Regions from separate parts of the Noviherbaspirillum sp. UKPF54 genome, predicted to be linked through region 2. Evidence: predicted binding sites of a transcription regulator. Region 2 holds the regulator's gene; each other region holds the start of a gene.
What was found. Region 2 encodes FNR, which switches genes on or off when oxygen is low (the NO sensors DNR and NnrR bind a similar motif). Its sites were predicted from a motif close to TTGATNNNNATCAA; they were not measured.
Positions count from the first base shown of each region.

Region 1: FAY22_RS07400 (DUF2249 domain-containing protein) is a predicted target of FNR. The motif match lies at 4,222-4,235, and genes of this name have one in related genera.
Region 3: FAY22_RS19440 (universal stress protein) is a predicted target of FNR. The motif match lies at 1,182-1,195, and genes of this name have one in related genera.

Region 1 is NZ_CP040128.1:1,575,689-1,582,324, forward strand. It holds gene FAY22_RS07380 (SurA N-terminal domain-containing protein) at 1-1,115, shown strand, start outside; gene FAY22_RS07385 (arylesterase) at 1,186-1,863, opposite strand; gene FAY22_RS07390 (ABC transporter ATP-binding protein) at 1,862-2,548, shown strand; gene FAY22_RS07395 (NAD(P)H-hydrate dehydratase) at 2,566-4,107, opposite strand; gene FAY22_RS07400 (DUF2249 domain-containing protein) at 4,352-4,615, shown strand; gene FAY22_RS07405 (NAD(P)/FAD-dependent oxidoreductase) at 4,621-5,733, opposite strand; gene FAY22_RS07410 (D-amino acid dehydrogenase) at 5,726-6,636, opposite strand, start outside.
Region 2 is NZ_CP040128.1:1,833,242-1,839,877, reverse strand. It holds gene ccoN (cytochrome-c oxidase, cbb3-type subunit I) at 1-120, shown strand, start outside; gene ccoO (cytochrome-c oxidase, cbb3-type subunit II) at 137-748, shown strand; gene FAY22_RS08495 (cbb3-type cytochrome c oxidase subunit 3) at 751-933, shown strand; gene ccoP (cytochrome-c oxidase, cbb3-type subunit III) at 926-1,858, shown strand; gene ccoG (cytochrome c oxidase accessory protein CcoG) at 2,004-3,398, shown strand; gene FAY22_RS08480 (FixH family protein) at 3,415-3,954, shown strand; gene fnr (fumarate/nitrate reduction transcriptional regulator Fnr) at 4,423-5,103, opposite strand; gene FAY22_RS08465 (hemerythrin domain-containing protein) at 5,773-6,498, shown strand; gene FAY22_RS08460 (GAF domain-containing protein) at 6,512-6,636, opposite strand, start outside.
Region 3 is NZ_CP040128.1:4,213,040-4,219,675, forward strand. It holds gene FAY22_RS19435 (LysE family transporter) at 1-138, opposite strand, end outside; gene FAY22_RS19440 (universal stress protein) at 225-1,070, opposite strand; gene FAY22_RS19445 (universal stress protein) at 1,322-2,161, shown strand; gene FAY22_RS19450 (alpha/beta hydrolase) at 2,216-4,003, shown strand; gene FAY22_RS19455 (NAD(P)H-binding protein) at 4,026-4,859, opposite strand; gene FAY22_RS19460 (AraC family transcriptional regulator) at 4,968-5,930, shown strand; gene FAY22_RS19465 (ferric reductase-like transmembrane domain-containing protein) at 5,934-6,636, opposite strand, start outside.

The DNA.
Region 1 (6,636 bases), 260 kb from region 2:
CCAGCCATATCCTGATCAAGGTCGACAAGAATGCGTCGAACGCGGACAAGGCGGCGGCCAAAGCGAAGGCTGAAGCCTTGCTTGCCCAAGTTCGCAAGAATCCCGCTGATTTCGCCAAGCTGGCCAAAGAAAACTCGCAGGACCCGGGGTCCGCGCAAAATGGCGGCGACCTTGGTTATTTCGGCAAGGGCATGATGGTCAAGCCGTTTGAAGACACGGTCTACAAGCTCAAGCAAGGGGAAGTCAGTGACCTCGTGCAGTCCGATTTTGGCTTCCATATCATACAACTCACCGGCATCAAGCCGGCCGCGATCAAGCCGCTGGACGAGGTGAAAGGTGAGATTGCCGCTGAGATCAGAAAGCAGCAGGCAACAAAGAAATATTCGGAAATGGCGGAGCTGTTCACCAACACCGTGTATGAGCAAGCGGACAGCCTCAAGCCGGCAGCCGACAAGCTCGGCCTGAAGATCGAGACAGTTTCGAACCTGACGCGCACGCCAAACCCGGGCAGTTCGCCCAACGCGCCATATAACAATCCGAAGTTCCTGAAAGCGCTGTTTTCGGATGACGCGATCAAGAACAAGCGCAATACGGAAGCTGTCGAAGTCGCACCGAACACCCTGATTGCCGGCCGCGTGGTCGACTATAAGCCGGTAACCAAGCGGGCTTTTGCAGAGGTCGAGGCGACTGTGCGCGAGCGCGTGACTCAGCTCGAAGCGGCCAAGCTGGCGAAGCAGGCTGGCGAGAAGAAACTGGCGGCAGCGAAGGCCGGCGATGCGAGCGGTTTTTCGGAGTCCAAGACCGTATCGCGGGTGAAAGGCGAGGGCATTAATAGCGCCGCGCTTGGTGCGGTCATGAAGGCAGATACCAGCAAGTTGCCGGCCTATGTCGGCGTTGATCTGCCGCAGGGATATGGCGTATATCGCGTCAACAAGGTGTTGCAGCCGAAGACCGTCGATGCCGCACGGCGTCAGGCGGAGCAGCAACAGATCGGCAATGCGCTGGCCCAGCAAGAGATGCAGGCTTATCTGAATGCGTTGAAAAAGAAGGCGAAGGTCGAAGTCCTGAAACCTGTCACCCAGAAGGCTGAAACGGATACGGACGAATCGAGATAATTGTCCTGTTCCTTCCAATCGGTACAAGAGCCGCCCAGTTAACGGGTGGCTCTTTTGTTTTTCGACGACTTTAATGGCGCATCTGCTTGAGCAGCAGCGGCTTGAGCAGCAGCGGCTTGAGGGATGGCCAGATATTGTCAAGAATAGCCGGTTGCGCATCGGCGAGCGGATGCAGCCGGTCGGCCTGGAAAAGCTGTGGGTTGTCCGCCACGCCTTCGAGCAGGAATGGCACGAGCGCGACGTTCAACTCGCGGGCCAGCTCCGTGTATGATGCTGAAAACCGCTGGGTGTAATCGCGCCCGTAATTCGGCGGGATACGCATGCCAACGAGAAGGGGGCGGGCACGCGCGGCACGCACGGCGGCGATCATCGCGCCCAGGTTGGCTTTGGCAGATGCGACGGGCAATCCACGCAAACCGTCATTTGCTCCAAGCTCGATGATGACGATATCCGGGCGATACTGTTCCAGCAGTGCCGGCAGGCGCGCTTTGCCGCCACTTGTGGTTTCGCCACTGATACTCGCGTTGATGACGCGCGCATCCAGTTTTTCCGAGTTCATGCGCTTTTCCAACAACGCTACCCAGCCGCTTCCGCGCGCCAAGCCATATTCGGCCGAGAGGCTGTCGCCCAGCACGAGCACCGTTTTTGATGCAGAATAGGCGCACGTTGCCATCAGGGCTAGCATGAATGCCACTATGACCTGAATCGAACGCATCAATCTTCCGAATTTCATCACATCATTTTGCATGCTGGATAGTTCCTCTCGCCCTGATGCCATTGAAGTCGTTCATCTATGCAAACGCGTCGTCGATGCGGCCGGCGAACTGAATATTTTGGATGACATCGATTTTACCGTGCAGGCCGCGGAGACTCTCGCGATCGTGGGTGCTTCCGGTTCCGGCAAGTCGACCTTGCTTGGCTTGCTGGCCGGTCTCGATACGCCATCGGGCGGCACCGTAAAACTTGGTGGGGTGGATATCTTCGCGCTGGACGAGGATGGGCGCGCCGCGCTGCGTCAAGCCATGCTCGGATTCGTGTTTCAGTCATTCCAGCTGCTGGCGCATCTGACCGCGCTGGAAAACGTGATGCTGCCAATGGAATTGCGGCGCGATGGCGACGCAAGGGAAAAGGCGGAGGCAATGCTGGCACGAGTTGGCCTTGCCAGCCGCTTGCGGCACTATCCGAAATACCTGTCTGGGGGAGAGCAGCAGCGAGTCGCGCTGGCGCGCGCCTTTGTGACCGAGCCGCCACTGCTGCTGGCGGACGAACCGACCGGCAGCCTCGATGCGGTGACCGGGGAAGCCATCATCCAGCTGATGTTCGAACTGAATCGGGAGCGCGGCTCGACCCTGGTGCTGGTCACGCACGATCCATCGATTGCTGCGCGCTGCCAGCGCACCATTACCATCGCCGCGGGACGACTGGCATCATAATCGTCACGCGCGGACTTTCATTGGCTATTCGATGGTTCGTCCACGCCATGCTTATGGCTAAGGCGGTTGAGAAGCGCACGTACGCATGGAATGAGTTCACTCGCGGTCAGCCCGATAGGGCCTGTACCTTGAGCTACGAGGGTGTCGGCTGCTGATCCATGCAGCCAGCAGCCGGCGAGGGCTGCGGGCCACGCCTTCCAGCCTTGCGCGAGCAAGGCGCCGCATATCCCTGCAAGGACATCACCGGTGCCCGCCGTTGCAAGCGCGGGATTGCCCGTGGTATTGATCGCCAGTTCGCCGCCCGGCTGGGCGACTATAGTTCCCGAGCCCTTCAGCAGAACGACCGAGTTTAACTCCGCAGCCAGCTGGCGTGCTGCCGCCAGACGATCTGCCTGAACGCGCGCGGCGCTCGTGTTCAGCAATCTCGCCGCTTCCAGCGGGTGGGGCGTCAGAAGCGCCGGGTGGCCGCGACTGCGCAGTTTTAGGCGCAAATCGTCGCTTGAGGCAATCAGGTTCAAGGCGTCCGCATCGATCACTAGCGGCGCGCCGGACAGCAACGCGCGCGTCAAGATGTCCCTCGCGGCATTTGATGTGCCGAGGCCGGGACCGATCGTGACCGCCGATGAAGCAAAGTCCATGTCATGCGCATGGCGGCACATCAGTTCCGGCTGCGCGCTGTCGTAGGCCGGCGGCTCGGAAAGGAATGCCGCGAACACGCGACCAGCGCCGCATTTCGCCGCAGCGCGCGCTGCCAGAATGGCCGCGCCGCTCATCCCATGCGCGCCGCCGGCCACGATGACATCGCCGAAAGAGCCCTTGTGCGAGTTGTGTGGACGGGGTCGCAAATAGTCGGAAAACAATTCCGGCCGATTGAGCTGCGCCTTGGCGTCGACGAAGAATTCGCGCCCGATATCCAGGTCCGCCACCTCCACGTGCCCGGCGTAGTCCCGTCCATGCCCTGTATGCAATCCAGGCTTGCCGCCGATGAAGGTCACCGTGTCGGTTGCTCGTATCGCGATACCTTCGGGGCCGACGATATTTCCGGTATCGGCATCGAGGCCGCTGGGGACATCCAGCGCCAGCACCTTGCAATCGAGATTGTTGACCTGTTCTATCACGCTGCGCAGCGGTGCGGAAATGGCCCGGGCCAAGCCAATCCCGAACAATCCGTCGACGATAAGCGACCAGCGCGAGGCGGTGATGACTTGTTCCCCGCAGGCCGGGTCGGCAAATCGCAGCGGGCTGTTTTTCGCATTCTTGTGTGCGCGCCTGGAATCTTCCGATTGGCGATCTGAATCCGCAAACAGCAAAACGGTGACCGACGCGCCTTCCCGTGCAAGGTGGGTGGCGGCTTCCAGTGCGTCGCCGCCGTTGTTGCCGGGGCCGGCCAGGACGAGGATGGGTGCGTGGTGCCGGAGTGGGCCGACGAGCTCGAGGGCGCGTTTCGCAGCGGCTTGACCGGCGCGCTGCATCAAGGTGAAGGCGGGCAGTGCGGCGAGTGCAGCCTGTTCAATGGCGCGAATTTCCGCTACCGAGTACAGCGCGTGGGGCGATGGCATGGAGCAGTGGTGGAGCAGGTTGGTTGAAATGGCGTTACCGGCAGGGATGGAGCTTGATTTTATGCTAAGTAACTCTAGGTTGCGAACATTCTACGTCACTCAAAAAACATTCATTTTATTTGCATCATTTAAAAGCTGCATTTAGAATGGATCTTAAATCCGGGCAATGCCCAGGATTAATGAGAGCGCCCGGTTGCGGACGTTCGATCCGAGGAAGATTTCATTTCACCACAGGAGTAGTTTCATGGCACACGATTGTTCCCATCCGGTCATCGCCGAAGGCGTTTATCCATTTGACGCGCGCGGCATCGCAAAGCGCTTCCGCCATGCGGCGATCTTCGGTGCGCTGAGCGCATTGCAGCCGGGCGAAACCATGCGTTTTTGCAATGACCATGATCCGCTGCCGCTGCTGTCGCAAATTCATGCGCACTTCGGCGAAGGCGTCAAAATGGCCTACGTGCAGCGTGAGCCGGGCGCAATCGTTATCGACTTCCTGGTAACTGCCTGACGCGTTCAGGATAGCGTCAGCATCCCGGCCATGTGCGCCGCGATCGCAAGCGACGCGGTCAGGCCGGGAGATTCGATGCCGTACAAACCCAGGTAACGGGGATGGCCGTGCGTGGAGAACAGAAAGTCGGCGCTGCTACCGGGCGGGCTGACTTTCGGGCGCACGCCGGCATATGCTGGTTGTAGGGCAGCGTCCGGCAGCTGTGGCCAGTACGCGCGGATTTCGGTGTAAAACTTGTCTGCGCGCCCGGGGTCGACGGCGTAATCGAGCGCGCCGTCCGCATTGGCGAGCCATTCGACATCCGGCCCGAAGCGCGCTTGTCCGCCCAAGTCGAGCGTTAGGTGTACTCCCAGCCCGCCCGCTTCCGGAATCGGATAGATCAGCCTGGAAAAAGGCACATGGCCGGCGAGCGAATAGTAATTCCCCTTGGCGAAGTAGGGATGCGGAACGCTATCCGCATCCAGACCGTCGATGGCGCGTGCAAGCTGCGGCGCCCATAGACCACCGCAATTGATCACCGTTTTAGCCAGCACTTCCGTTTCGTTTCCGCCTCCATCGCGTACCAGCACAGCGATGCCGTCGGCATGCGCGACGCCGCCGGCAATTTCACTGTCGAACGCAAACAGCGCGCCAGCGCGTTCGGCGTCCGCCTGCAGCGCGAGCATGTAGGCGTGGCTGTCGAGGATGCCGGTGCGGGGGGATGACAGCGCTGCGATACAGGACAAGGCCGGCTCCATCGCCCGGGCTTGTGCGGCGGTGAGCATCGCGACTTCATGACAGCCATTGGCCTGGGCCTGCGCATGGATGGCGGCGAGCTTGTCGAGCTGAGACTCGGTGGTGGCGACGATCAGCTTGCCGCACTGGCGGTAGGCGATGTGACGGTCTTCGCAATAGGCGTACAGCGAATGCCGTCCGGCCACGCAGAGTCGGGCCTTCAGGCTGCCTGTCGGATAGTATAGGCCGGCATGAATCACTTCGCTGTTGCGCGAACTGGTTTCCATGCCAATTGCCGCATGTCTTTCTGCTACCAGAACTTCTCTTCCACGCTGCGCAAGTTCGCGCGCGACCGCCAGGCCGACGACGCCCGCGCCGACGACCAGGCAGTCAACCTTATCCATAGCGGGCAAGGGTCAAGCCGTCCATGTCGATGTCGGGAGAGCGCGCCGAAATGATATCGGCCAGCACCTTGCCGGAACCGGCTGCCATGGCCCATCCGCTGCTGCCGTGCCCGATATTGAGATAGACATTGCGCACCGGCGTGGCGCCCAGAATAGGGGGGCCATCCGGCAGCATGGGGCGCACGCCGCACCAGAAATTGGCTGTCGCATAGTTGGCTGCGTCCGGGAACCAGTCGGCGCCCACCTTGACGAGCGTGCGCAACGCGGCCTGATTCAGCTGGGTCGTGTCCGAGCCGAACTCGGCCGTGCCCGATACGCGCACCCGGCCACCCAGCCGGGTGATGGCGACCTTGTAGGATTCGTCGAGCAGCGCCGCGTGCGGCGATTGATCGAAGTTCTTGATCGCGGCCGTCGCCGAATATCCCTTGACCGGGTACATCGGGACGGTGATGCCGATCGATTTGAGCAGCGGCAGGCTATCGATACCTGCGGCGATCACGGCCGCATCGGCGGCAAACCGGCGCTCGTCGATGTTTACCCATACCTGCCCGCCTTCCTGTTCGATCGAGCGCACCGTGTTCGAAAAATAGAACTGCACGCCCATCGAACTGGCGATATTCCGCAGCCGCTTTGCAAACAGCGGACAATTGCCTGCGTGATCCTGAGGCAAATGCAATGCGCCGGCCAGTTTCGTTGTCGTGGAAAGCGACGGCTCGATCAGGCGGGCGGTTTCGGGATCGACCAGCTGGTGCGGCACTTCGTATTCGGCGAGCAGCTCCAGGGCCGGTTCGGCCAGCTTCATTTCCTGGTCGGTGCGAAACAGCTGCAGCACGCCTTCGGTCTGCTCGTATTCGATTTCATATGTCTCGCGCAGCTGGTGCAGCAGCTCCCTGCTGTAGAACG
Region 2 (6,636 bases):
TTCACCGGCGGCCTGCTGTACCTGAGCGGCATGGTGATGATGGCTTACAACGCGGTCATGACGATGCGCGACGCGCAACCGGTGAATGCACGCATCCCGGCAGTCGCGGCCCACGCTTGAGAATGAGGAGTTACGAATGAAATTCAAACACGAATGGATTGAGAAGAGCCCGATCCTGCTGGTTGTGCTGGTGCTGATCGTGGTGAGCTTCGGCGGCCTGGTCGAGATCGTGCCGCTGTTCTTCCAGAAGTCGACGACGGAGCCTGTGGCGGGACTGCAGCCGTACTCCCCGCTGCGCCTGGCCGGCCGCGACATCTACCTGCGCGAAGGCTGCTACAACTGCCACTCGCAGATGATTCGCCCGTTCCGCGCCGAGACCGAGCGCTATGGCCACTACTCGGTGGCCGGCGAGTTCGTTTATGACCACCCGTTCCAGTGGGGCTCCAAGCGTACCGGTCCGGACCTGGCGCGCGTCGGCGGCCGCTACAGCGACGAGTGGCACCGCACCCACCTGAACAATCCGCGCGACGTGGTTCCCGAGTCGAACATGCCGGGCTATCCGTGGCTGGCCAAGACCAAGTTGGATCCGGAAGATATCGGTCCGAAGATGCGCGCTCTCAAGAGGTTGGGCGTGCCGTATACCGACCAGGAGATTGCCGAAGCGCCGAAGGCTCTGGCCGACAAGACCGAGCAGGATGCGCTGGTCGCCTACCTGCAAGGCATGGGAACCCTCATCAAGGCGAGGTAATCATGACATTCGAACAAATGATCATGGATACGCGCATCCTGTTTACGGTGGTGAGCTTCCTGACCTTCATCGGGATCATCCTGTGGGCCTACAGTGCGCGTCGCCGCGCAGACTTCGAAGTGGCAGCCAACCTGCCATTCGCCGACGAATTCGATACGCAAGCTGCGGAGAAACAACATGTCTGATTTTACAAATAGCTTTTGGAGCGTCTACATTGCGCTCCTGACCCTGCTGGGTATCGCCGGCTGCGCGATCTTGCTTTGGGCGCAATCCAAGGCCAAGGTCGAGGTGGGGCCGGACGGCAAGGTGACGCAAACCACCGGCCATAGCTGGGATGAAAACCTGCAGGAGCTGGACACCCCGATGCCGCGCTGGTGGATGTGGCTGTTCTATATCACCATCGTGTTTGCGCTTGCCTACCTGTTCCTGTATCCGGGCCTGGGCACGTACGCCGGCAAGCTGGGCTGGAAGTCGACCGGCGCTTACGAGGAAGAGCTGAAGAAGGCGGACGCCGAATTCGGCCCAATCTTCGCAAAGTACCAGCAGCAGGACCTGAAGGCGGTGGCCGCCGATCCGCAGGCGCATGCCATCGGCGAACGCCTGTTCCTGACCTACTGCGCACAGTGCCACGGCTCCGATGCACGCGGCAACAAGGGCTTCCCGAACCTCACCGACAAGGACTGGCTCCACGGCGGCGAGCCGGACGTGATCAAGACCACCATCATGAACGGTCGTCACGGCATGATGCCGTCGATGGCGGCGGCGATCGGCGGCGACAAGGAAGTCGAGAATGTCGCGCACTACGTGCTGAGCCTGTCCGGTTCCGCGCATGATCCGATCAAGGCAGCCTTCGGCAAGGAGAAGTTCGGCGCCTGCGCAGCCTGCCACGGCGCTGACGGCAAGGGCAACCAGGCCCTCGGTTCTGCCAACCTGACCGACAAGATCTGGTTGTATGGCGGCAGCGCTGACACCATCATGGAGACCATTCGCAAGGGCCGCGACAACACCATGCCCGCGTTCAAGGACTTCTTGGGCGAAGCGAAGGTCCATCTGCTGGCGGCTTATGTCTGGAGTCTGTCCAACGACACTGGCGCTGTCGCGCAGAAGTAAGGGCGCCTAGCAGTAGAAAGAGAGAGCAGCCGTTGACCGCGTCACGAGGTGCGTTCGTAAGTGATACGATATGCGCCGCAGCGCGGTCCCGGCTGCTCAATCGCTTAGTATGAAGCCCGAAAAAATCAATCGTTGTGAGTCTGTAATGAGTGACGCTGCTCCAAAGGTATCGGTGATCAAGATGTACGCCGCTCGCGAGGAAATCTATCCGCGCGAGGTCAAGGGCTGGTATGCCAATTGGCGCTGGATTTGCGTATGGCTGACCCAGCTGGTGTTCTATGGATTCCCGTGGCTTTCCTGGAACGGTCGGCAGGCAGTGCTGTTCGACCTTGGCGCGCGTAAGTTCTATATCTTCGGCGTGGTGTTGTGGCCGCAGGATTTCATCTATCTGGCGCTGCTGCTGATCATTTGCGCGTATGCGCTCTTTCTGTTTACCGCCGTCGCCGGACGGCTATGGTGCGGGTTCTCCTGTCCGCAGACCGTATATACCGAAATCTTCATGTGGGTCGAGCGCAAGATCGAGGGGACGCGCAGCGCTCGCATGCGGCTGGACAAGCAGCCATGGACGGCCGAAAAGGTCGCCAAGAAATCGGCGAAGCACCTGATCTGGGGCGCCATCGCGCTATGGACCGGCTTTACCTTCGTCGGCTATTTCACCCCTATGCACGAACTGCTGGGCGAAGTGAAAACCCTCGGCCTCGGCCCGTGGGAATGGTTCTGGGTTTTGTTTTACGGCTTTGCCACCTATGGCAATGCCGGCTGGATGCGCGAGCAGGTATGCAAATACATGTGCCCGTATGCGCGCTTCCAGAGCTCGATGTTCGACAAGGACACGCTCACCGTCACCTATGACAAGGAACGCGGCGATCCGCGCGGCGCGCGCAGCAAGTCGGCTGCCAAGTCGAACCTGGGCGACTGCATCGACTGTTCGATGTGCGTGCAGGTATGTCCGACCGGCATCGATATCCGCAACGGCCTGCAGTACGACTGCATCGGCTGCGCCGCCTGCGTCGACGCCTGCGACTCGGTAATGGACAAGGTCGGCTCGCCGCGTGGGCTGATCCGCTATACCACCGAAAACGCATTAAAAAACCATTTCACCCCGCAGCAGATCCGGCAGCGCACGATGCGCCCGCGCGTGCTCATCTATACGGGCATCCTGGTGCTGATCGTGGCAGGCTTCCTGGGTTCGCTGCTCACACGCACGCCGCTCAAACTGGACGTGATCCGCGACCGTGGTGCGATGGGGCGTGAGGTGGAGGACGGCATGATCGAGAACGTGTATCGCCTGCAGATCATGAACACTGACGAATTCCCGCACAAGTATAAGATCAAGGTTTCCGGCATCGAGACCATCGCTCTGGCGGGCGCGGAAGAAGTGGCGTTGCCCGCGACCGGTTCGCGGGCCGTACCGGTGCGCGTGCGGATCGCCCACGGCAAGGGGCAACCCGGTTCGAACAAGATCATGTTCGAAGTCGAGTCGACCGACGGTTCGGATGTCGAAGTGAAGGAAAAGGCGGTATTTTTCGTACCGCGTTAAATGCAAGGAGATTGTGATGCAAAGCGCTGATCCGAGTTTGAAGACGGACGATGGTTCGCCCTGGTATGCGAACCGCTGGCCGTGGTTTCTGATGCTGGGTCCGTTCCTGGTGGTCGTGGCAGGCTGCTTCACCGCCTGGCTCGCGGTAAGTCGCCCGGATGCCCTGGTGGTAGACGACTACTACAAGCAGGGCAAGGCGATCAACCAAGACTTGCGGCGCGACCGTGTAGCGGCGAATTTGCACTTGAAATTGAATGTGCGCTTCGATCCGGCGGCCGGCAAACTGATCGGCCATATCGACAGCCCGCAGCGTCCGGTGACCGGCAAGATATCCATCCGCCTGGTGCATTCGACCCTGCCGGAAAAAGACATCGTGCGCGAGGCGTGGCCGGATAGTAATGGGAATTTCTCGATCGACTTGGCTTTCCTCGAGCAGGCGAACTGGCAAGTGCAGGTGGAAGATCAGGCGCGCGACTGGCGCCTGACCGGCGTCTGGACATGGCCAAAACAGCATGATGTCGTGTTGTCGCCTGACCTCGCGCCCGCCGAAGGATGAGGATTGGCGCGCCGCGTGCAGATCGGCTTGAAATCGAATATCGTATCAGGGAGCGTTCTCGATTATCAAAATCGATTCTCAATAATGAGAAAAGAGACGCGAGAATGCCAGTCTGATATGGCGTTTTATAAAGACGAAGCCGAAAGGAGGGTGGTTTGATGGCGCGGTTGATGATGGTCGTCTTGTGGCCGTCTTTTTTGGTCGCGATTGTCGCGGAAGGTTTTTTCTTTTCGCTATTTGATCCGCGTGACCTGGGAATGCTCGGAGTTCATCTAGACGTAAGTCCGATGGCAGCGTATACCGTAGGATTTTTCTGTTTCTGGATGTTTTGTGCACTGGCCAGCATGCTGACTTGTTATCTGGTCGGTGTGCCGAGTGAACGCCGACCACCCTTCTGATGTTTCTAAAAAAACCGGGCCTTGCGCCCGGTTTTTTTATCTCTAAGCGTTGTCCGCAGGCCCAAGCGCATCATGCGCAGCTCAGGGTGCCGGCGGCGACTGCCTTTAGCGTGTTCGGTTCGAGCAGTTCCAGTTCACGGTTGCTGACCTTGATCCAGCCGCGCTTCTTGAATTTAGATAACAATCGGCTGATGCTTTCGATGGTCAGGCCGAGATAATTGCCGATTTCCTCGCGTGTCATGCGCAACTGGAAGCTGGTGGAAGAATAGCCGCGTGCGGAATAACGTGATGACAGATTGCTGAGGAAGGCGGCGAAGCGTTGTTCCGCCCGCATGTTGCCCAGCAAAAGCATGACGCTTTGTTCACGCGTAATTTCCTGGCTCATCATCCGGTGAAAGTGATGCAGCAGCGTCGGAATTTCGGCAAACAGGCTTTCCAGCCGCGCGAACGGGATCTCGCACACCTCGCTGTCTTCCAGCGCCACGGCGTTGCAGTGGTGACGATCGGTGCTGATGGCATCCATTCCTAACAGTTCCCCGGCCATCTGAAAGCCGGTGATCTGCTGGTCGCCGCTGGGATTGATTTGGTGTGTCTTGAAATGGCCGAGGCGGATCGCGTACAGGTTGGTAAAGGGGTCGCCGACGCGATACAGGTGGCCATCGCGCGGGATGCGGCGACGGCGCCCAATGATCTTTTCCAGCTTGTCCATTTCGGTCGAGCCGAGCCCCGTAGGGAGGCAGAGCTGGTGCATGCCACAGGCGGAACAGCGTGCTCGCAAGTCTTGCGCGCTCGCGGCACCCGATGCATTGGAAGAATAGGCGGGATGAGTCATATCGGCAGAATTCATTCTATGCAGAATCATGTTCGCGCTCGCTGTAGGTTTTTAGGCGTTTTGGGGTTCGGGTCAAAATTGAGCCAGGTCAAGAATCCTAATGCAAATCCCGTACCAAGCAAGCAAAATCGTGGATTAACCGGTGCCATACCAAGGCAAATCATGCGGTGAACCCTGAACATCAAGGCGCCAAGCCAGAATGCGGCCGCAATGGATGTTCGTTGCTGCTACAACTGTCAAAAACAGGAGCAGCGTTCGACGCTCCTTTTGTTCCCAAAATCGGGAAGTCAACGCCGAGCGAGCCGACGCGATCCCGGATCAGGTCGAGCCCGGGAAGGACGAAGCTTATCAGTCTCTTTTGACGCATCGCAATATTTTACCGCTCCTCTCGTAGGTCGTGTGGTTGAAATATCACTTGTGATCGGTATGGTCTTTGGCGCGCGACGGCCACAAGGCGTGCTTCCGAACTTAAGGTTTTTTTAAGGTTTATTGAATGAAGTTTTAAGAAAACGGGTCCGGATAAGTCCGTAATCTAGGCCTGTCGTCAATTGAACTTCTTTTGCAACCGCCAAACGATCGGAGACCTTCATGGAACAGGCCATTTCCCCTTCCCAGTCGCACGCCACAGGTGTTGTTCAGCGTTTCGATATTTATGCCCACATTCACAAGGCCTTGCGCCTTTTCATGAGCGATACGCTTCAAGCGGTCGGCGCCATGGATGGCTCCGACGGTGGGGAAGTGGCCTGCGTCCTGGGGCAGGTCCGCGCATTGATTGTTTTCTGCGGCAGGCATTTGCAGCATGAAAACCAGTTCATCCATACCGCGATGGAAGCGCGCCAGCCCGGTTCGGCGTGCACGATCTCGTCGGAGCACGTGCATCATGAATCGGCGCTGGAGAGGCTCTCCACCCTGGCGAGCGCGGTCGAGGGGGCGCAGGACGAGGTGCGTTCCGGCGCGATCGCTGACTTGTATCGTGAACTCGGCCTGTTCATCGCGGACAACCTGGCCCACATGCATATCGAGGAAACTGGGAACAACGCGGTATTGTGGGCAACGCACAGCGATGAGGAAATCATCGGCATCGAGCAGGCGCTAGTCGCCTCGATCCCGCCGGACGAGTCCCTTGCCACCATGCGCTGGATGATTCCAGCTCTGAGCGCTCGCGAGCGCGCGGAAAAACTGGCGCTCATCCGCCGTCACGTCCCGCCGCCGGCGTTCGACGCGCTGCTGGATGTGGCGCGTGAGAACTTGAGCAAGCGCGACTGGAGCAAGCTGGCAGATGCGCTGGGAATCGAGGACCGGATGGCGGCTTAGTTAATAACACTCTCTATCCTTCCCGCAATTGGAGCGGACGATCGACGCACAGCCGGAAGCGTCCGCGCCCGGTTTTCTCGATGCGGATCGCCGCTCCACGCTCGGTCAGGCGGCGGCTGAGCAGGATCAGGCGCGCTT
Region 3 (6,636 bases), 2.3 Mb from region 2:
CAGCCCGAGGATGGTGCCGGTGGTCTTGCGCACGCCGTAGGACAGGCCGTGCGACATCGACAGTACGGCGCCCGACCCGGGAGAGACGGCGATGATGCAGGCGGCGAAGAAAAAGGTGATCCAGGCGGCGAAAGTCATGTGCGCTCCATGCGTAATCCTTAAACAAGGATTATGCAACGTCGCGCCCGAACGTGCTCGGCAGTGCCCGGGCCTGGTCGCCGGCGTCAGTGCGACATCAGTACCGGCACCGTCATCGAGCGCAGGATGGTTTGCGTGACGCCGCCCATGAGCACTTCGCGAAAGCGCGCATGGCCATAGCCGCCCATCACGATCAGGTCGGCGCCGATGTCGGCCGCGTGCGACAGCATCGCATTGCCGACATCGATCTGGTGGCCGACGTGCTGGCGCGAGACTTCGACCTCGATGCCGTGCCGTTCCAGGTAGAGCGCGATATCGGCGCCGGGTTCTTCGCCGTGCGCGTCCGGGCCGACCTCGGGATTGAATACGTTGACCTGTACCAGCCTTGCGTTGCGCAGCAGCGGAATGGCGCCGGAGACGGCGCGCGCCGCTTCCAGGCTGCCGTCCCAGGCCACCATCACCCTCTTGCCGATGGCGCCGGCCTTCCATGCATATGGCACCAGCAGCAGCGGCCGGCCGCTATGCATCAGCACGTATTCGACCATGTCGGCACGTTGCGCCGGCGGCATTTCGTCCGGATCCGGCTGACCGACGACCAAGAGGTCGCTGTAGCGCGCCTGCAGACACAGGGCGATGCCGGCTTCGTCCTCGATCACGCGCTTTTCGAAAAACGGCACCCCGGCCTTGTCGGCCGCCGCCTCGAAGGCTGCAAGATTGGTCGCGCACTGTTCCTTCATGAAGTCGCGGTAAATGTTCAACCCGGCCGCGCCGGCGCCGAGCAGGTCGGCCATGTAGTAGTTGTCGGCCGGGCCGCTGCACGCCACGCCGACGAGATGTGCGCCGGCGTCGCGCGCGACCTGGGCCGCGACGTTGATGCGGTCGATCAGATGCTGTGATTCGTTGACATGAACGGCGACGATGCGATAAGTCATGTGGGTTCTCCCTGTGTGGGTAAAAGCGCCGCGCACCGCCGGCACTGCAAGGATGGCGCTGGCTGGTGCGACGCGAGCGGCCCATGGTAAGACGCCGGTCAGGAAAATTGCATGACTCAAGTCAATGAATTCCGGCACGCACACACAGGGGATTTTTTGATCTTGGTCATTTAAATCGCTGGGCATTGACCATAGTATTTTTTTAATAACTATTTGCAACACGGCGCGCAACGGCCGGAGGGAGGTGTCACATGGTTCATGGGTACAGCACAATCGGTGTCTACGTCGACGATTCGCCCCAGGCGCAGTCGCGCATCGCGCTGGCCGCGCACTATGCGGTGGGCTGCGGCGCCCATCTGGTGGGCGTGGCGGCAACCGGTTTGCCGGCGTATTTCCACCTCGGCGGATTGACAGGTGTCGCAGCGGCGGCGGCGCCGGCCTACCTGGATCAGCTCAAGGAGCAGGCGTACGCCGCGCTGGGGCGGTTCGCGCGCGCCGCCGGCCGAGCCGGCGTGCAGTCGTTCGAAAAACGCGTGATCGAGGACGATGCGGGGGCGGCGCTTTGCCTGCAGGCGCGCTACAGTGATCTGCTGGTCATCGGTCAGCATGACCTCTCCGACTCCCTGCGGGGGCAGACGCTGACGGAATACGTGATGATGAACTCGGCTTGCCCGGTGCTGATCGTGCCCGCTGAGGGGACATTTACTCTGGACGCGCCGCGCGTGCTGCTCGCCTGGGACGGCGGCATGCAGGCCGCGCGCACGGTGCATGCCGCCATTCCCCTGCTGCGGCAGGCCGCCCAAGTCCAGGTCGCGATATTCGACGCGGAAATCGGACCGCAGGCGCATGGCGAGGAGCCGGGCGCCGACATCGCGCTGTTCCTGGCCCGCCACGGCGTCAAGGTCGAGGTAAGCCTGCTGTCCTCGGCGGGCGATGTCGGCGGCGCACTGCTGGCGCATACCGCCTATTTCGGCGCCGACCTGATCGTGATGGGCGGCTATGGCCATGCGCGCTTTCGCGAAGTGCTGCTGGGCGGCGTCACGCGCGCGGTGCTCGACGCAATGACAGTGCCGGTGCTGATGTCGCATTAATTCCGCACGACGTGTCGCGCCGGCTGGCGCAGCCACAAACAAGGAGAACAAGAGATGGACAAGCCACGGGTGGACATGGGGGCGGCGCTGCCGGCCAAGGCGGCGCTGGTGCCTGGCGCGGCGCCGGATATCGAACCGCCGGAAACGATCGACCGCGTGTTGCATGCCGCGTACGGGCGTGCCACCCTCGGCATTTCGCCTGCCAGCCTGGCACTGGCTTACACCGATTGGGCGCTGCACCTGGCGCAGTCGCCGGGGAAATGGCAAAAGCTGGTGGAGAAGGCCTGGCGCAAGTCGCTGCGCCTGAGCCGCTATGTCCAGCGCAGGATGAGCGGTGAGCAGTGCGAATCGTGCATCGAGCCGCTGTTCCAGGATCGCCGCTTCCGCGATCAGAAATGGCAGCAATGGCCGTTCGACCTGATCCACCAGGGTTTTCTGCTGAACCAGCAGTGGTGGCACAACGTTACCACCGGCATCGGAGGCGTGTCGCGGCACCACGAGCAGGTGGTGTCGTTCGTGGCGCGCCAGCTGCTCGACATGGCATCGCCCGTCAATTTCATCGCCACCAATCCGGAAGCGCTGGACGTGACAATGCGCGAAGGCGGGCAAAACCTGGTGCGCGGCGCGATGAATTTTCTGGAGGATATGGAGCGCGGCGTCGGCGGCAAGCCGCCGGTTGGTACGGAAAACTTCCAGGTCGGGCGTGATGTGGCCGTCACACCCGGCACGGTGGTATTGCGCAATCGCCTGATCGAGCTGATCCAGTACGCGCCGAAAACGAAGAACGTCCATGCCGAGCCGATCCTGATCGTGCCGGCCTGGATCATGAAGTACTACATCCTCGATCTGTCGCCGCACAACTCGCTGGTGAATTTCCTGGTGAACCAGGGACACACGGTATTCATGATCTCCTGGCACAACCCCGGCGCGGACGACAGCGGCCTCGGCCTGGAGGATTACCTGCGGCTGGGCGTGCTCGATGCGCTCGACGCGGTGAGCGCCATCGCGCCGGGTCGCAAGGTGAACGCGGCCGGCTACTGCCTGGGCGGCACGCTGCTGGCGATCGCCGCGGCCTACCTGGCGCAGCGCGGGGACGAGCGCCTGAACTCCATGTCGCTGCTGGCCGCGCAGACCGATTTCACCGAAGCCGGCGAGCTGACGCTGTTTATCGACGACAGCCAGTTGAACTACCTGGAAGACATCATGTGGAACCAGGGTTGTCTCGACACCCGGCAGATGGCCGGCGCTTTCCAGCTGCTGCGCTCGAACGACCTGATCTGGTCGCGCATGGTGCAGCAATACCTGCTCGGGAAGCGCGAGCCGATGACCGACATGATGGCCTGGAACGCGGACGCCACCCGCATGCCCTACCGCATGCACAGCGAATACCTGCGCAAGCTGTTTCTGAACAATGACCTGTTCGAGGGACGATTCCGGGTCAACGGCAAGCCTCTCGCGCTGGCCGACATCCGCGTGCCGCTGTTTGCGGTCGGCACCGAGTCCGACCACGTCGCGCCGTGGCGTTCGGTCTACAAGATCAACCTGGCGGCCGACACCGACATCACGTTTGCCCTCACCAGCGCCGGGCACAACGCCGGCATTGTCAGCGAACCGGGCAAGCTCGGGCGGCGCTATCGCGTGTCGCACCGTCGGCGCGGCGAGAATTACGTCGATCCGGACACCTGGTATCTCGCCACGCCGAGCATCGACGGTTCCTGGTGGCTGGCGTGGGCCGAGTGGCTGGCGCAGCGCTCCGCCGGCAAGTCCGCCCCGCCGCCAGTCGGTGCGAAGGCCTATCCGGCGTCGGGTGCGGCGCCGGGGACCTACGTATTCGAACGCTGATGCGCCGGGAAAAACAGCTAGCCTACAGCCACGCCGCCCGATAGTCGCGCGCGTACTGCGCAAAGCCGATCGGCGCGCGGCCGGTGATCCTTTCCACCGCGTCGGTGCGGCGCTCGGCCGCGCCTTGCTTCAGGAAGCCAAGAATCATGACCAGGAATTCCGCGTAATCGGCGGGCACGCCGGCCTGGAGCAAGCCGTCGAGCATGGCTTGCGGCGTGATGTCCTGGAATCGGATCTGCTTGCCCGTGGCCTGGCTGATCAGCTCGGCGGCCTCGGCATGGGTGAGCGACTCGCCGCCGGTGAGGTCGAAATCCTGGTTGTCGAACCGGCCGGAGTCCAGCAGCTCCGCTGCGACTGCCGCGATATCGCGCGCATCGATGAAGCTCGCCTTGGCGTCGCCCACCGGCAGGAATACCGTACCGGCTTGCAGGATGCCATGCAGCCAGAAGGTGTTGAAATTCTGCATGAACCAGTTGGGGCGGATGATGTTATAGCGCAGCCCCGAGCGTTCCAGCCTGATTTCCGCCTGGCGCAACGGCGCGGCCTCGACCGCGTTGGCGCCCATCGCTGTCATCAGCACGACTTTCTGCAACTGCTTTTCCCTGGCCTTGTCGATCAGCGGGCCGAGCAGTTCATGCTGATTGGTGTAGCCCGGCGGGCACAGGAAAAAAGCCTTGTCGATTCCCTGGAACGCCTGTTCGAGCCCCGCGCCGGTCGCCAGGTTCACATGCACCTGATCCGGCTGCAGCTGCGTCTTGCTGGTGGCGCGCACTACCTCATGTCCCTTGGCGCGCAGCTTGTTGACCAGCTCCGAACCGACCATGCCGCTGGCGCCGACCACTAAAACCTTGCTCATGATTTACCTCCGTAAAAATTTCAGGCGTCCAGATTAACTGTGAATTTAAATGGTTTTAATGGTTAAAAGTCGATTTTTAATGTCTGAAAATCCAAATTGGAAAAGATAATGCCGGCATTCGCCTATAATGCGGCCATGGATCTTCTCGCCGATGTCTTGCGTCAGGCCGGGCTGCAAACCCGGATTCTCCAGCAGCGCGTTTTTGCGGCGCCCGCGGCGCTGGCCTTCCCATGCGAAAAAAGCTTCGGCTTTCATGTCGTCACCCAGGGGCAGGCGTTCATTCACACGCCCGAGCACGAGGCGCCGCTGGCGCTGGGCAGCGGCGACGTGGCATTGATGGCGCGCGGCTGCAACCACGTCGTCTCCACGCAGGAAAAGCTGCCGCCCACGGTTTTGCGCATGGCGGACGCGGCGCTGCCCGCTTTGCCTGAGGGCGGCAAGCCGCTGCTGACCATCGTCAGCGGCGCCTACCAGGTCTGGAATACCCCGGTCCATCCCTTTTTCGATGAAATGCCGCGCTGGTATGTGCTGCGCGCGCACGACATCGAACGCTTCGACCAGGTGGAGTTGGCCATCAGCATGCTGGCCGCAGAAACGGCCAGGCATGAAGTCGGTTCGGAGACGGTGACGCAGGCGCTGCTCGACATTCTCTTCACGCAGATCATCCGCAAGATCATCGCCCAGCGCCATGCGACGCCGCGCAGCTGGAGTCATGCGCTGCAGAATGCGCCGATCAGGTCGGCGCTCGAACTGATGCACGGCGATTGCGGCCGCGACTGGACCCTCGACGAACTGGCGCGGCGCGTGGGCCTGTCGCGCGCCGGCTTCGCGCAGAAATTCAAGCATGCGCTGGGCACGCCGCCGCTGCAGTACCTGACCACCGTGCGGGTGCAGAAAGCGATGGATCTGCTGTCGAACACGTCCGACAAGATGGAGACCGTGTCGCAGGCGGTCGGCTACAAGGATGCGTTCAGCTTTTCAAAGGCATTCAAGAAAGTCGCCGGCATCCCGCCCAAGGAATTCCGCGCGCGCGACCGCCAGGACAAGGCGCTGGACTGGCGTTTTTCGTAGCCCCTAGCGCATCTGGAACAGCTCCTGATGAAAGTCGGCCTGCCGCAGGCCGCTGCCGACGAAATCCTTGCGCAGTGCGCTGCCGAACCCCGCCGGGCCGCAGAACCAGATGCTGGCCTGACGCCAGTCGGGCACGGCGGCGCGGATGGTGGCCGCGTCCAGCACGCCGTCGCGCGGGCTGCGCAGCAGGTGCAGGCGTACCCCGGCCGCGCGTGCGTCGGCGGTGAGTTTGTCGATCGCGGACTGGTCGAAGTCCGAGGTTGGATGGAACAGGTCGATAGCATGATGCGCGCGCCGCTGCGCCAGTTGCTTCATGCGCGCGACAAACGGCGTGATCCCGATGCCGGCGCCGATCCAGATCTGGCGCGCATGGCGGTCGTGGAAATCGAAGCGGCCGTAGGGCCCTTCCACGCTCACCGCGTCGCCCTCCTTCAGCTGTTCGCGCAGCGTGCTGGTATGGTCGCCGAGCGCCTTGATGATGAAGACGATGCGGCGCGCGGTGGCATCCCAGGCCGAGGCGATCGTGTAGGGATGCGCGCCTTCCTTCGCGTCGAAGGTGACGAAGGCAAACTGCCCGGCGGCGTGGCCCGGCCAGCCCTCCTGCAGGCGCACGGCGGCTTCGATGGCGCGCAGATCCGGATAGGCGGTGACTGCCTCGACCGTGCCCAGCGTCTTGCGATGCGCGCCCACGCGCCCCGACAGCACG